2 linked regions of the Solitalea lacus genome follow. Each later gene encodes a partner of the first gene's protein in a complex. Links are inferred from orthologs where the notes say so. Each region holds a gene or a part of one and is shown on either strand. Other genes may lie near its edges.

Evidence for each region.
Region 2: the proteins of meaB (region 1) and L2B55_RS04445 are in contact, whole or in part, in a crystal structure (PDB 8DPB), measured with the Methylorubrum extorquens proteins. The link is inferred for Solitalea lacus from one-to-one orthologs. Residues at the interface, in SOR26638.1 of Methylorubrum extorquens: Arg20, Ala21, Ala24, Arg25, Thr28, Ser32, Arg33, Arg34, His37, Thr98, Gly99, Gly100, Ser101, Ile102, Leu103, Lys106, Thr107, Ala110, Ala113, Ile114, Asp115, Arg116, Ala118, Phe119, Ile120, Arg121, Pro122, Pro124; in SOR27001.1 of Methylorubrum extorquens: Glu577, Glu578, Asn579, Asp580, Gly581, Arg582, Arg583, Arg585, His596, Ala604, Ser605, Ala608, Asp609, Gly611, Phe612, Asp613, Val614, Asp615, Ile616, Gly617, Pro618, Leu619, Glu625, Arg628, Gln629, Val631, Glu632, Asn633, Asp634, Glu661.

What each region holds. Positions count from the first base shown.
Region 1 is NZ_CP091740.1:4,355,376-4,363,380, forward strand. The notes cover bases 1,723-4,716. They hold meaB (methylmalonyl Co-A mutase-associated GTPase MeaB), read right to left. Parts: upstream 3,673-4,716; coding sequence 2,773-3,672; downstream 1,723-2,772. Other genes in these bases: L2B55_RS18720 (OmpA family protein), read right to left, coding at 1,723-2,405; L2B55_RS18730 (glycosyltransferase family 2 protein), read left to right, coding at 3,801-4,553; L2B55_RS18735 (ABC transporter ATP-binding protein), read left to right, coding at 4,562-4,716. In the rest of the region: L2B55_RS18710 (EamA family transporter), read right to left, coding at 1-461; L2B55_RS18715 (RidA family protein), read right to left, coding at 468-848; L2B55_RS19005 (DUF6728 family protein), read right to left, coding at 928-1,071; more of L2B55_RS18720, read right to left, coding at 1,149-1,722; more of L2B55_RS18735, read left to right, coding at 4,717-6,397; L2B55_RS18740 (glycosyltransferase), read left to right, coding at 6,429-7,430; glf (UDP-galactopyranose mutase), read left to right, coding at 7,463-8,005. UniProt on the Escherichia coli protein: Binds and hydrolyzes GTP. Likely functions as a G-protein chaperone that assists AdoCbl cofactor delivery to the methylmalonyl-CoA mutase (MCM) ScpA and reactivation of the enzyme during catalysis.
Region 2 is NZ_CP091740.1:1,037,668-1,045,608, reverse strand. The notes cover bases 2,719-5,648. They hold L2B55_RS04445 (acyl-CoA mutase large subunit family protein), read right to left. Parts: upstream 4,990-5,648; coding sequence 3,448-4,989; downstream 2,719-3,447. Other genes in these bases: L2B55_RS04440 (DUF7935 family protein), read right to left, coding at 5,100-5,639; L2B55_RS04450 (IS110 family RNA-guided transposase), read right to left, coding at 2,719-3,007. In the rest of the region: L2B55_RS04455 (IS1634 family transposase), read left to right, coding at 1-1,521; more of L2B55_RS04450, read right to left, coding at 1,928-2,718; L2B55_RS04435 (HesB/IscA family protein), read left to right, coding at 5,712-6,074; L2B55_RS04430 (ABC transporter permease), read left to right, coding at 6,285-7,517; rfbB (dTDP-glucose 4,6-dehydratase), read right to left, coding at 7,654-7,941. UniProt on the Escherichia coli protein: Catalyzes the interconversion of succinyl-CoA and methylmalonyl-CoA. Could be part of a pathway that converts succinate to propionate.

The DNA.
Region 1 (8,005 bases):
TGCCCCCATCCCAAAATAGCTGAACTTATCAGACTTATTCCAATGGCAAGCCATTTTAATTTACTTAGCGGTTCCTTTAAAATCAGGAAAGCGCCAATTGCTGTCAGTAATGGACAAACCATATAAGCAAATGCTCCAGCTTGAACACTCACATTGTTTATAACATAAATAAACGACAACCAATTGCCTGTAAGCAATATACAGGATAGAATAACGATTCTCCAGAGGTGGCTTTTGTTGGCAACGTTCTCTTTATAATGATAAATATCCGCTCTCAATTGTCTTTTTCTGAATATCAGAATAACCAGCACTAAAACAGCGAGTGAAGTAAAGATGCGGTAATCCAGGATCTGCTGAGCTGGAAAAAGACTGAGGTTTCTTAGCACAATGGCAAAGAAACCCCAAATTACCGGAGAAATAAATCCGGCTAAAAAATATTTATACTGTTGTTTTTGCTCCAATTGGCCTTAAAGTTTTACAGCAACAACAGATATTTCGACATTCACATTTTTGGGCAGGCACGCTACCTCAACAGTTTCACGAGCAGGATAATTTCCACTGAAATAGCTTCCGTAAACTTCATTAACGATCGCAAAATCGCTCATGTTTTTCAAGAAAATACCTGTTTTAACCACGTTTTCAAAAGTTAAACCTGCGGCTTCCAAAATCGCACTCAAATTTTTCATAACCTGATGAGCTTCTTTATTTATATCACCAGATACAATTTCATTGGTTTCAGGTACAATTGCAATTTGTCCGGATACAAATAACATATTCCCTGCCCATACAGCCTGATTATAAGGCCCAATTGGTGCAGGCGCATTTTCTGTTTTTACTATAGACTTCATTTATGATTATAATATTAGAATAGATTTTGCGTACTGATCTCTTCAAATTCTGAATGAATTATGTATATAGGAATAAGGTCTATTTAATTAAAAAAACTTCAACAAGCTTATAAATAACCCCTGCCAGAAACATGATAATGGCAATCCTATTGATCCAATGCATTACTTTAATATTGAAGTTAGTTGGACGATTGGGATCTTTTTTTCGGAAGTAGTACAACATATTATGCAAAATTATAAAAAAGGGAGTCCCGATAATAATCAGGACTCCCTTTTTTATAAAATTTTATCGTCTTCTACTTATTGAACTTTGAATTCAACACGACGGTTTTTCTGACGACCTTCTTCAGTGTCGTTCGATGCTACCGGACGAGTTTCGCCGTAACCTTTAGTTGTGATGTTACCTGATTTTACTCCGGCTTTCACTAAAGCTTTTTTCACTGAACTTGCGCGACGTTTTGATAAGTCCATGTTGTAAGCTTCGGTACCTTCTGCTGAAGCGTGACCTTCTAACAACATTTTACCGCCTGAAGCTTTCAATTCGTTCGCCATGTTTTCAATCGCACCCATTGACTCTGGACGTAATTTGTCTGAGTTAAAGTCGAATTGAATGGTGTTGCTTTGCTCAGCTACTGCGGCTGTAGGCTCTGGTTTAGGGAACACGATGGTACGACCTGCACCGTCAACTACGTTGCCTGCTGGAGTATTTGGCTCTTTGTCAAACACATCCGATACGCCGTCTCCGTCAGAATCTTTCTTCATGTTCGATACATCACCTTCTGTAGCGGCTACACGTGATTTCAATGCTTCAACTTCCTGACGTAATTGATCGTCTTTCAACTCATCATACATCAAGGCATAAGGGTTTGCCCAATCTAGGTTTTTCTTCGATTTGTTACCCAAGCTGAAGTTCAAACCTGCATAACCGTACGACCATTTGTCGTTAGCTGAACCATACCAGGTTCTGTCCAAGTTATCCGCATCCAGGAAGTTCATGGTGTAACCTAAGTCCAAACCAATGCGCTCTGATAATTTGAATTTCAAACCACCACCTACTGGGAAGAACTGCTCAGTACGGGTTTCGCTATCTGGCTTGTAACCGGTTAAACCGTAACCACCTTGCACGTATAACGCCACTTTGCTGTCGCGTTTCCACAACAAGCTGGTCAAGTCGATTTGTGCTTGTAAGGAAGCTGCATAGTTAATGGTTGTTTCAAACGAAGAGAAACCAGGGTTGCCCTGTCCGTTTTCATTTGGGTTGTAGGAACCTGATACTTTACCTCCTTGGTAGTCCAATTTCAAGGCAAATGCATGGGTGATTTGCTTTTGAATGTACGCTCCGTAACCAAAGTTTGCATCCCATTCATTGTAATCGTTATGGCCACCTAAGAAGATAACAGGAGCATTAACACCGCCGTTAACCCCAATTGACCATGTGTTGAATTGTTTGGCCCCGCCAAACACTTTCGCGCCACCATCTTGGGCAAACGCAGATAGCCCGCTAAATGCTGCAACCAGCGTTAAAGCTGCTACCTTTTTAAAAGTAGATTTGTTCATAGTCGATCAAATATTAGTTAGATATATATTGTTCAAGTTTAAATATATAGCATAAATGCTAGGCAAATATAGAATATTTTCATTAATTACATAACTTAGCCAAAAATCATACAAGCTTTAACTCAAAGTTATTCTTTCATCAGGAAAACAAAACTAATACTTTACTTCTAAGGCAACTGTCTGCAATTTGATTTTAACACACTGCTTTCAAAATATTAATGTAACAAAATTAATGTGCGCAACCAAATATTGTCTTAACTTTTTGCAATTTAAGGCGATTTTATTAACAATAATTTAATTTTTAAACCTAAAATATCTATCAATTATTTCTAGCTTAACCTTATTACATTCCTTATGATTTATAATCTTAAGAGTCATAATTGCCAATAAATCGATATAAATTAAATCCTGGTTTACTTAGCCCAATAGTTACTTCTTTTAACAATTGAGTTTTATCGATATCATGCATTCTTCTATGTTGAATTATCCGGAAAGCCTTTTCCAGCATTAGAAATGGCTTTTTTTCATTTTCTGCTAAAGGATAATGCTGCTCAATGCGGGAAAACAAATCCCCAACCCCTTCGTTTTTATCGGCAATTGTTTTAATGACAGGAACCTGCCATAGCGAGGCTGGACGTTGATGAACAAGTTTTTGAAGATTACGGGCAAATGTATCAGCCCCAACATGATCTGCTTTATTTACAACGAAAATATCTGCTATTTCCATTAATCCTGATTTAATGGTCTGGATCTCGTCTCCCGCCTCCGGAACCAGAACTACAATTGTTGTATCTGCTAACCCAACAATTTCTACTTCTGACTGCCCTACTCCCACTGTTTCAACAATTATGAAATCAAACGCCGCTGCTTTCATTACATCAACCACTTCAATGGTTTTTGCGGATAAACCGCCCAAAGATCCTCGCGTAGCCAATGACCTAATAAACACATTAGGATTATTGAAGTGTTCAGCCATCCGAATGCGATCGCCTAATAGTGACCCTAAATTAAATGGAGAAGTTGGATCTATAGCAACGACCCCTACTCGCATTCCTTGTTGGGTTATAGTAGAAATCAGCCTGTTAACCAGTGTGCTTTTACCCGCTCCCGGAGGGCCGGTAATACCAATTACAGGAACATTACGTGACAAATCCAAATTAAGTAAGAGTTCTTCGGCACCTTGGATTTCATTTTCAACCCAGCTAATAGCTCTTGAAAGAGCCCTAAAATCACCCTTTTTTATTTTGTTTAGCAAATCGTGAGTCATTCAAGCATGTTTTCAGACTCAAAGTAAAGAAAATATCCGCTGAAACACTCCCACTAATTGTCAATTAGAAGGTATGGTTCAGATTGGTTATTATTTCTACCTTTGTAAGCTAATTTTTCAACAATTAAATGCCACAAAAACTAAGTGCTGTTATAATAACTTATAATGAGGAAAAAAACATTGAACGATGCATTAAATCATTGACTGACTGGGTTGATGAAATTATTGTAGTTGATTCAAAAAGCACCGACAGTACTCCTGAAATTTGCAAAAAATATCCGGTTAAATTCATCAGCGTTGATTGGATGGGTTATGGTCCTACTAAAAACTTTGGCGCTGAAAACGCAGCAAATGAATATATCCTTTCAATTGATGCTGATGAAGCTATTTCTGCTGAACTTAAGGATTCTATACTAAAGGAAAAAAATAAAGGATTTGAAGGAGTTTATTCATTTAATCGTTTAACCAGTTTTTGCGGAAAGTGGATTAAGCATGGAGATTGGTACCCGGACACCAAAGACCGGATTTATCCAAAATCTATCAGCTGGAATGCTTCTGCTGTACATGAAGATCTTTTAATTCCGCCTGATTGCAAAAAAAACCATTTAAAAGGCGATTTACTGCATTATTCGTATTACCAAAAAGAAGACCTGATAAAGAAATATTTAAAATACGCGGAATTAGGTGCCGCCGACAGAAAGGGTAAATCCAAACCCTACCTGTTGTTCAAAGCAATCTCTAGCCCCATTTTTTATTTTATAAAGAACTACTTCTTTAAGCGAGGTTTTTTAGATGGGAAGCAAGGCTTTTTTGTAAACGCTTACGGTTCTTATTATACATTTTTAAAATACAAGCTGGCTTTTAAGCCTACTTCAAAATAATACAAAGGATGAAAACTTATTTCAGACTACTTTCATTCGCTAAACCAATTGGGAAATATGCGGTACCTTATATTTTCACCACCATATTAGCTGTGATATTCGGTACATTAAATTTTGCTTTATTAATACCTTTACTCCAAGCGCTTTTCTCTGAAGACAATACAAAGGCTATTTTAACTAAACCAGAATTCCAATATTCATTTGAATACTTTAAAACCCTTTTCTATTATCATTTTTATCAAGCAAAAGGAACTTATGGAATTTACGGTTCGTTAAAGTTTGTTAGTGTAATAATTGTTTGTTCAGCTTTTTTAAGCAATCTATTCCGATATCTTTCTCAGCGTTTCATGGAAGAGCTTCGTGTTCATACCATGCAAAACCTTCGGGTTAGCGTTTTTGAAAATGTGATGAACATGAATGTCGGCTTTTTTAACAATGAACGAAAAGGAGATATTATCTCAAAAGTAGCTTCCGATGTTCAGGTTGTGCAATTTACAGTAACAAGTACATTGCAGGTAATTTTCCGCGACCCGTTGCAGCTTATTGCTTATTTCATTTTCATGTTTACCGTTTCGGTTAAATTAACGCTCTTTTCAATTCTTGCAGTTCCAATTGCAGGTATTGCAATAGCGGCATTGGTAAAACGCTTAAAAAAACAAGCACAATCACTACAAGAAAGCTATTCAAATATGATTAGCTTTTTGGATGAGGCTCTTTCTGGCATCAAAATCATTAACGCTTTCAATGCCGTACCTTTTATTAAGCAGAAATTTAAAGATGAGAATATTTATTACTCAAGAATAAACTATAAAATGATTCGTCGCCAGCAGCTGGCCTCTCCTATTTCAGAATTTTTAGGCATTGTTACTGTAGCCGGAATTTTATTATATGGGGGATACATGATCACGCATGGACAGTCTGGCTTAACAGCGGCTCAATTTATAGGATATATCGCGGCGTTTTCACAAGTAACCCGTCCGGCTAAGGCTATTTCCGAAGCATTCACCTATATTAACCAAGGACTGGCTGCAGGAGAGCGTGTCTTAGAGCTTGTTGACACCAAGCCTCAAATAGTAGACAAACCGACTGCAATTACCGCAGAATTATTCCGCAATAAAATTGAATTACAAAATGTCGAGTTTTCGTACACCGACCGAATAGTACTGGATAAAGTTTCGTTTGAAATAAATAAGGGAGAAACCGTTGCCTTGGTTGGACCTTCCGGCAGTGGCAAAACCACAATATGTGACCTTCTGCCTCGCTTTTATGATGTAAACGGCGGTTCGATTTTATTCGACGGCGCAGACATAAGAGATCTTAAAATTGACTCCATCAGGGCTCAAATCGGCCTGGTTCCACAAGAGTCTGTTTTATTTAATGATACAATCTTTAACAATATTGCCTTTGGAAAACCCAATGTAACTTTGGAAGAAGTAATTGAGGCCGCCAAAATTGCCAATGCCCATAACTTTATTATGGAAACTGAAGATGGCTATGAAACCAATATTGGCGACAGAGGCGCTAAATTATCTGGAGGCCAGCGCCAAAGATTGTGTATTGCACGTGCTGTTTTAGGGAATCCTCCTATAATGTTATTGGATGAAGCAACTTCAGCTCTGGATACTGAATCAGAGAAACTGGTGCAGGATGCCTTAAATCGTTTAATGCAAAATCGCACTTCGTTAGTAATTGCTCACCGCTTAAGCACCATCCAAAACGCTGATAAAATTATTGTGCTTGAAAAAGGTAAAGTAATTGAGCAAGGCTCCCATCAGGAGTTGTTGACCAAAGAAGGGCTATACTATAAACTAATTAACATGCAGTCGTTTGGTGCGGAAGCATAATTCGAACTAACCAACGTTTTTTGCCATTTTAATGACCACAATCGATCAACACAACCCAATTAAACTAAGTGTCATAATTTGTTGCTTCAACAGCAGCAAATTATTAGGGCCAACCCTGCAAGCACTCTCTTTGCAGAAAAAAACTGAACCATTTAGTTGGGAAATAATTGTTGTTGACAACAATAGTTCTGACAACACTTTTGAATTCGCCGAAAATGAATGGAAACAATTAGGATCTCCTTTTAAATTGCTAGTGGTACGAGAGCCTAATGCCGGATTAATGAATGCCAGAGAGAAAGGCAAAAGTGTAAGCTCTGGAGAGATTTTAATTTTTTGTGATGATGATAATCGTTTAAACGAGAATTACGTTGCAACAGTAATTAACGAATTTGAAAACGATCAAAAACTAGCTGCATTAGGGGGAAGAGGTATCCCCGTATTTGAAACAGAGAAACCGAAATGGTTTGACAAATATGCCATAAACTATGCAGTTGGTAAACAGAAGGGAGCTCAGTCGGTCATAAAAAACCTGTATGGAGCAGGTATTGCTTTACGAAAATCCTATTTGCAGAAGCTGTATGATTCCGGATTTGAACCTAAACTCATAGGAAGAAAGGGCTCCATTTTACTTGCAGGAGAAGATACCGAGTTGGTTTTTGCCCTTCAGTTTATGGATGTTAACATAGGTTATAATGACGACCTAACCTTTGAACATTACTTAACTTCAAAACGCTTAAACTTTGACTATTTATGTGAAATGCGCAAGGGAATTGGCGCAGCACAACCCATTTTAAACTTATATAAGTTGGTTCATGCCAATAAACAGATGGATAAATTTTATTACCTCCGTCAGCTTATTGGTGCTTACACAAAAATGATTAAACAAACCCTGTTTAGTCCAACTTCAACGCGAAGGACTCCTCGCTTAACATATAATCAAGGATACATTCAGGCGCTAAAAGACAGTAAAGCTGAGCTTCATACGTTTATGGAAGAAATTCAAAACTTACAACTTAAATTAAAGAAATCATAATCTCGCTATAGCACTCTACACTTTAATTAACCATGAATAATCATTCATTCAAATACGATTACTTAATTGTAGGAAGCGGTTTATTTGGAGCCGTTTTTGCACACGAAGCTAATTTAAGAGGCTTTAAATGCTTGGTAATAGATAAACGCAATCACTTGGGTGGAAATGTACATTGCAAATCAGTTGAGGGAATTAATGTACATTCTTATGGAGCTCACATTTTTCACACTAATGATAAAGAGATTTGGCAATACGTCAACCAATTTGCCTCATTCAACAACTATATAAATTCTCCTGTAGCCAATTATAATGGGGAACTTTATAACCTTCCTTTCAACATGAACACGTTTTATGAGTTATGGAAGGTCCGCACCCCAAAGGAGGCTCAGGAAATCATTCGCCAGCAAACTGAAAACCTGAACATTGACGAGCCAGCTAATTTAGAAGAACAGGCTATTAAACTGGTTGGAACAGATATTTATGAAAAACTGATTAAGGGTTATACGGAGAAACAATGGGGCAGACCATGTAAAGAACTGCCAGCATTTATCATTAAACGACTTCCGGTTCGCTTT
Region 2 (7,941 bases), 3.3 Mb from region 1 along the record:
GAGAGCGGGATAAGCCGTCATCGTATTTTATATACCCTTGGTAAACTGGAAGACTATACACCAGAAGAGCTAAAACGTATCGGCTCAAAACTTTACGAACTTGGCGGAGGCGACCTGAAAGATCTTCTGGAAATTACCACGGGCGAAAAAGCCCGTTTCAATTATGGTTACTTTCAGGTTTTCTCCAAAGCCCTGTCCCATTATAAACTCCCCCGTTTATTCGGGCAGATCGGCAGCAAGCATAAACTTGGCTTTGACCTGCAGAATGCTGTGCTGTTAATGATTCTTGAGCGCTTGCAGGATCCCTGCAGCAAACGAAGCTCCTATTTCAACCAAAACGAATACCTGGGCATTGAGAAAGTAGAGCTGCAGCATCTGTACCGTTCTTTAGATAAGCTGGCCGATTATAACAAAGCGATCCAAAAGCAGATCTATCAAACGGGCCGGGATTTATTCAATCAGCAACTGGATGTTGTTTTCTATGATGTCACCACACTTTATTTTGAAAGTGAACTAGAACAAGAGGGGGCTTTACGACAAAAGGGCTTTAGTAAAGATGGTAAGATTGGTACTACCCAGATCTTGTTTTGCCTGCTGATTGACCGGGATAAACAGCCTATAGGGTATCAGGTATTCAAAGGCGACACGTTCGAAGGTCATACGTTTGAAAAAGCGGTAAAAGACCTGAAGAAAGACTATCAGATCAATCAGGTGATTGTAGTGGCTGACCGGGGGATGCTTTCCAAAAACAATCTTGATGTTACCACCGAAAGCGGTTATGAATTTATTGTAGGCGAAAGGTTAAAGAAGCTTCCCGGTTCCCTCCAGGATTTCCTGCTGGACTTGAAGAACTACCATGGAGAATGGAGCTATAGCGATAGTGAAGATCAGCTTGTTATGGTTCGCTATGCAACGATCGAATATCAGGGAAGGGTGATTATTGGGACCTATTCGGCTAAAAGGGCAAAAAAAGATGCCCACGACCGGGCAGAAAAGCTGCAGACAGCCGAAACTTTATTATCCCGCCCCGAACTCCTCAGTAAAAAGGCGGGTCGTTTCTATTTGAAAAAACAAGGTTCACAAACCTATCAGCTGGACCAGGAAAAAATAAAACGCGATGAACGTTTTGACGGCTTTCTGGCTATTGCCACTAACAATAAGAGTCTCTCGGTAAGTGAAACGCTGGAGCAGTATAAACACCTTTACAAAATTGAACATACCTTCCGCACATTTAAATCCCATCTGGAAACCCGTCCAATGTTTCATTGGACAGATAAGCGGATAGAAGGTCATATCTGCCTTTGTTACCTGTCCTATACCTTACTGAACTTCACCTTGCTAAAACTGGAAAAAGCCGGGTTCAAGACGACCGAAGGAAAACTGCGGAAACTTCTCGATAAAATGCAGGTGAGTTTAGTGGAGCAACAGGACAAAAACTATTTCCTACGATCTGCAGCCTCTGAGGAAGAAACTGACTTTCAGCAGAAACTTGGCCTAAAATCGCTCCCTTCTATGTTGTAAAGCAAGAGATCTGGAAGTTTTTTTAATGATTACCTTTGTGATATAAATCCGAAGAGGAAGTGGGCGCTGCTGGAGAGCAACTCACCAGCAATAGGATTTATGACGGTGAATATAGCTTTGAAGCCCCACAATGACAGGGGCTTTTTTGCTGTATTCATTGTCCTAAATGGCTAAAGAAAACTCTCTTGCCCTGAATCTTCAGACACACCTGTCTTTTCAATGAACTAAAAGCCTATAAAAACATCCTTCTATTAGCAGAACCGGTAAATCGGGCTGCAATGCCGTGTTTAATTTTTTATAGATAGTGAGCTGTAGCCTTCAGATAGCAGATACAGAATGACCAGCACTGCAGGAAGCGTGTTATCAGTCTCAGATTAAAAGGATGTTTTTATATGGCGTTTTAGTTTTATTTAACCACTGCACACTCATATTCTTGTTTGTTTATTAATACATACCTGATTCTGTTGAGTAATTTCCGGGCTATTCTTACGATGGCCTTATTCGGTTCCATTCGCCGGCAATACTCATGAAAACTTTTAGTCAGTGCCGGATCCAGGCGTGCGGCTACCCATGCACTTTCAATCAGGGCGCTGCGCAGCACGCTATGCCCCCGTCGGGTGATAGTACCGGCTAGTTCTTTTTCCCCACTTGAATGCGTCGAGGGGATGAGTCCTATAAAACTGCAGAGTTGATCCGTGTTTTTAAACCGGTTAATCGTCTCCAGCTCGGTTAATAAGGTCATGGCCGTTAATAATCCGATGCCAGGGATACTTCGCAGTAAAGCGATGGCTTCCTGGTAAGTACCTGTTTTTGATAGCTCTAGTAAATGCCGGGTGAGTTGCAATACAGAGGCTCTCAAATGTTTCGCTTCTAAAATCATGGCCTGCAGGGCCGTTTTACTACTCTGCTCAGCCATAGCGATGCTTTCCAGCCAATCAACAAAAGGTTTCGACCAGTGGGACTGTTTTTTGGTGAAGGGCGCAGGTAGTTCAATGCCATGAAAGTACAGGAACGATTTTACCCGGTTTTTATACCGGGCAAGGTCCTTGGTCAGTATGGACCGGGTGCGAACTAAACAACGGTCCTCTAGGGTTTTACTGGAAGGAACATAAATCGGGATTAAGGCGCCACTTCTTAATGAGTGTGCGATTTTACGGCTATCCCTGGAATCCTCTTTTTGCACTTTTTCTTTATCGGTGGTGGGAATATCGGCAGGATTGACCACGATGGAGTGAATGCCCAGAGCCTCCAAGCGGTTATGGATCCAGTAGCCGCAGAAGCCTGCTTCGTAGGCGGAATGATAGGTGCCGCCGGGGAAATTCTGCCGGAGATACTGGTGTAATACTTCGGGTTTAGGTGGCTGCGAAAAGGTTTTATGGGTGAGCAGTTCAGTCATAACGGTAACCTGCCAGCTTTTTAAGTGCACGTCAAAACCAACATAAATGTTTTGACCGCTAAAATCTAATTGATTAACTTGTGGTTGCATAAGTTCCAGTGTTATAAAATTTTAGGGGTTCTTTCTTAAATTTACATAACTTCCTGGAACTTATTCCTTTACAAACATACGGCCTTCAGTATTGAATGTAGCCTCCTTGAATCAATATCTTTAAAATCAACCACTTAGCTATTTCTTGTAGTGTGCCTGATTTTTCGTATCTATTTGGTTATAAATATTTTATGTTATTTTGCTGTCAAACTCAAGAGCTGGTTTCCCGGTTCGTTTTTCAAGTATAGAACAAAAAATGTGGATAAAAAAGTTTTTTTGAAAATAACAAAAAACCGCATTTAATCCTATTTAAACGCGATTTTTTGCTCTATTTCGCCCTTAATTTACGCTAAGGTATGTTGATATTTTTTATTTGTTAATTACTTTTTGGATTTAATGTAAAGTTAAATTATATACCTTAAAGTTAACAAAATATTAGCTTAAAACTCTCCAAAAACACCTCTTAGCACATCTGCAATTTCGCCCAGAGTGGCATAGTTTTCAACCGATTGTAAAATGTGTGGCATTAAGTTCGATCCGTCTTTGGCAGCACCTTTCAATGCCTCAAGCGATTTTCTCACTGCGTCATTGTCCCGTTCAGCTTTTAGCTTCTTCAATTTTTCAATTTGCAGGTTTCGAATAGAGTCATCAACCCTGAACACCTCTCCCATAGGAGGTTCTTCAACCTGAAATTTGTTCACCCCAACAATAACTCGTGCACCGTTCTCAACATCCTTCTGATACTGATAAGCAGCATCAGCTATTTGTTGTTGAATATATCCTTCCTCAATTGCAGTAACAGCTCCGCCCATGACATCAATTTTTTCTATATAAGCCCAAGCAGCCGCCTCAATTTCATCGGTAAGGGTTTCAACAAAATATGAGCCTGCCAGTGGATCCACCGTTTCCGGCACCCCACTTTCAAAAGCAATTAGTTGTTGAGTACGTAATGCAATTCGAGCAGCTTCCTCAGTCGGCAACGACAATGCCTCATCAAAGCCATTGGTATGCAATGACTGAGTTCCTCCCATAACAGCGGCCATTGCCTGAACCGCAACACGAATAATGTTATTTTGGGGTTGTTGAGCTGTTAATGTAGACCCTCCCGTTTGAGTATGAAAACGCAATTGCTGTGCTCTTGGGTCTGTTGCCCCTAATTCCTTGGTAATAGTAGCCCACATTCTACGAGCTGCCCTAAATTTGGCCACTTCTTCAAAGAAATTGTTATGACAATTAAAGAAGAAAGATAATCGCTTAGCAAACACATTGATATCCAATCCGGCAGCAAGGGCCGCCTTTAAATAAGCTTTACCATTAGCCAATGTAAATGCCAGTTCCTGAACTGCAGTTGAGCCGGCTTCACGAATATGGTAACCTGAAATCGAAATGGTGTTCCATTTAGGAAGCTCCTTGCTACAGTATTCAAAAATGTCTGTAATGATGCGCATTGAAGGTTTAGGAGGATAAATGTAAGTCCCCCTGGCTGCATATTCCTTTAATATATCATTTTGGATAGTTCCTGAAATTTGCCTTAAGTCAGCACCTTGTTTTTTTGCCAAAGCAATATACATGGCCAATAATATAGATGCTGTAGCATTAATGGTCATTGAAGTTGTTATTTTTTGCAATTCAATGCCATCAAAAAGAATCTCAATATCCTTCAATGAATCAATTGCCACACCTACCTTGCCAACTTCTCCTTCTGCCAATTCATGATCAGAGTCATATCCTATTTGAGTTGGCAAATCAAAAGCCACCGAAAGCCCCATTGTTCCGTTCTGCAGCAAATAATGATAGCGCTTATTGGATTCTTCAGCAGTAGAAAACCCTGCATATTGCCGCATTGTCCACAGCTTACCACGATACATATCAGGCTGAATTCCTCTTGTAAACGGAAACTCTCCTGGCTTTTCAGTTATGGTTTTGGCTTCGGTATAAAGCTGTTTAATTTCTATACCAGAAGTGGTCATAAATTTTTTCATAATTTCTTGATTGGCTTTATTTCATCAGTGAACGGTGCAAAGAAAAACAAAACATCAACTAAACTCCCCGATTAGTTTTCTATTGTTCAAATACAGCCGATTTATTCCTATTAATATAATTTGCTCACTTCTGCTCTTAACAAGGAATTAGTTTGTGCATAAGGATCTGAAGGCATTTTACTAACATGCTCCAACACTGCCCTGCTTAATTCAAAAGCGGTAGTATTGGCTGGCATAGAAGAGGCAATAGTGTTAATAAGCAAAATAGTTTCATCTTTTGTCTTTTTTACTGCCTGCCATGCAGCTTCACTAACATAAACCTGTTGTGACAAGTTATGCTCAAATTCATTCCTAATTTCATTTAAACATACAGCCTGCATGTCAGTTGCTGTTAGTCCTTGTGGCGAAACACGGATAAATAAACTGGCAGGAGTAATTCTTTCGATTAATAAAGTTAAACGTTCATATGCTGCTAAACGCAATGGCAATGTTTGATTTTGAGCATTTTTTTTCAGCTCAAACAAGTGATCCCCTAATCCTTTATTTTTTTTACTGAAGTACTCCTTAATCGAGAAAACAAAAAGAATCAGTAATCCCACTACAGGAATACCAATGTTAAAAAGTTGTTGAGTTGAAATTTCTAAAAGCATGATATGATTTAATTCGAAAAACAAAAATGACAATTAGGATGTATATTTGTAAAAAAATTTAGTGTATTTAATATGGAAGCTACAGTTCAGTCAAATACAAACACCTTTGTACCGGTAACGTTTACCCCTGGTGCAGTTAAGGAATTAAAGAAACTGATAGAGCAAAAAGAACTTACCGAAGAATTTGGGTTACGCGTAGGCGTTGAAGGCGGAGGTTGTTCAGGCATGAACTATGTTCTTGGTTTTGACAAGAAAAAAGAAGGGGATGAAATCTTCTTTGTTGAAGGTATTCAGATATTTTTAAACAAGGCACATAACCTTTACCTTGTTGGCATGCAGGTTGACTGGCAGGATGGTTTAAATGCCCGAGGCTTTATATTTAACAACCCAAACGCCACTAGTACATGTGGCTGTGGAAGCTCATTTTCAGCTTAAAAGACCTTTAAATATCTCTCAAGAGGAACTCGCTAATTCAAGTTCCTCTTTTTCTTTGGCATTTGCGATAGAATTTGCAGATAAGCCAATAGCGATTTCCTGTAAAATTTCCGTGAAACATATCACTTCTTCTATCTCTTCATTATTTTAGTTGGTCAATCATTCGCTCTGAGAATTCTATTTATCAATTCTTATTTAGAAATTTACCACATGGACCCGCGTGAAAATCTGAAAGTAGGCGTACAATCAATAAAAGCTAACCGCTTGAGAACTACTCTTACTGCCTTAATTATTTCCATAGGAATTATGGCCCTTGTTGGTATTTTAACGGCTATTGACGGTGTAAAAAGTTACGCTAATAATACCTTTGCGAGCATGGGATCCAATTCGTTCACCATCAGGAACAGAGGAATGGGAATACGAATTGGGGGAGGAGGTTCAGCCCCAAAGAGGTTTCCGGCTATTAAATACGACGAAGCTCAAGAATTCAAGCAGCGTTTCAACCATGGCGGATTGGTTTCGGTTTCAACAGTAAGTTCATGGGGAGCCACAATAAAATATGCAAACAAGAAAACCAACCCTAATATCAACGTAACTGGGGGAGATGAAAACTACCTATTAACATCAGGCTATAAGCTTGGCGAAGGCCGGAATTTCTCCAATTCAGAAGTTCAAAATGGATGGAATGTAGTAATAATTGGAAATGAAATAAAGAAAAACCTGTTTGAAAATTCCGATCCGATCAATAAAATCATCAGTATTGGAAACGATAAATACAAAGTAATTGGAGTATTGGCTGAAAAGGGAACTGCTGCAGTAGGCCCAGGCGACCGTTTTTGTTTAATTCCAGTACTTAGAGCTAAAATGGTATCAGGAAGCCAAAATAAAAGCTACACCATTACCGTAAGTGTACAAACTCCACAAAATATGGAACCAGCCATAGGAGAAGCCACCGCATCAATGCGTAACATTAGAAAATTGAACATTACGCAAGAGAACAACTTTGAGATCACCAAAAGCGATGCTCTTGCTAATACATTTTTAGACATTATAAGTTATCTTACCATTGCGGCTATTATTATAGGGTCTATTACGCTTATTGGAGCATCGGTAGGATTAATGAACATAATGCTGGTTTCCGTTACCGAACGTACTCGTGAAATAGGCATACGTAAATCACTTGGCGCCACTCCACATGTTATCCGCAGTCAGTTTTTATTTGAAGCCATTATCATTTGTCTTATAGGAGGTGCAGGCGGTATAATACTTGGCATTCTAGCCGGCAACGGACTTTCCATTTTAATTGGCGGAGGGTTTATAATTCCCTGGCTATGGATATCTGCTGGCATTTGCCTTTGCGTTGCGGTAGGCTTAATATCAGGACTCTACCCAGCGGTCAAAGCATCACGCCTTGACCCGGTTGAAGCACTGCGTTATGAATAAAATTAACTTCCTGAGCCAGGAGAGGGAATTATTGATCAGACTGTGAATAATGTCTTGTACTAAGTAGTATTGGCTATTCGCAAAACCTACAACACAGAAACTACAAAAAAACCGGCATAAAGCCGGTTTCTATATATTACTGGGTGTACTGCTTATTATAATAATCCTGATAAGCCCCTGAGGTTACTCGCTCAAGCCACTCTTCATTGGCTAAATACCAATCTACCGTTTTTTCTAAACCTTCTTCAAACTGAAGCGAAGGTTTCCACCCTAATTCATTCTGAAGTTTAGTTGAATCGATAGCATAACGTAAATCATGGCCTGCACGGTCTTTCACAAATGTGATTAATTTTTCTGAAGTTCCGGTTGCCTTATTAAGTTTCCTGTCCATAATAGTACATAGCAAGCGAATAACATCTATATT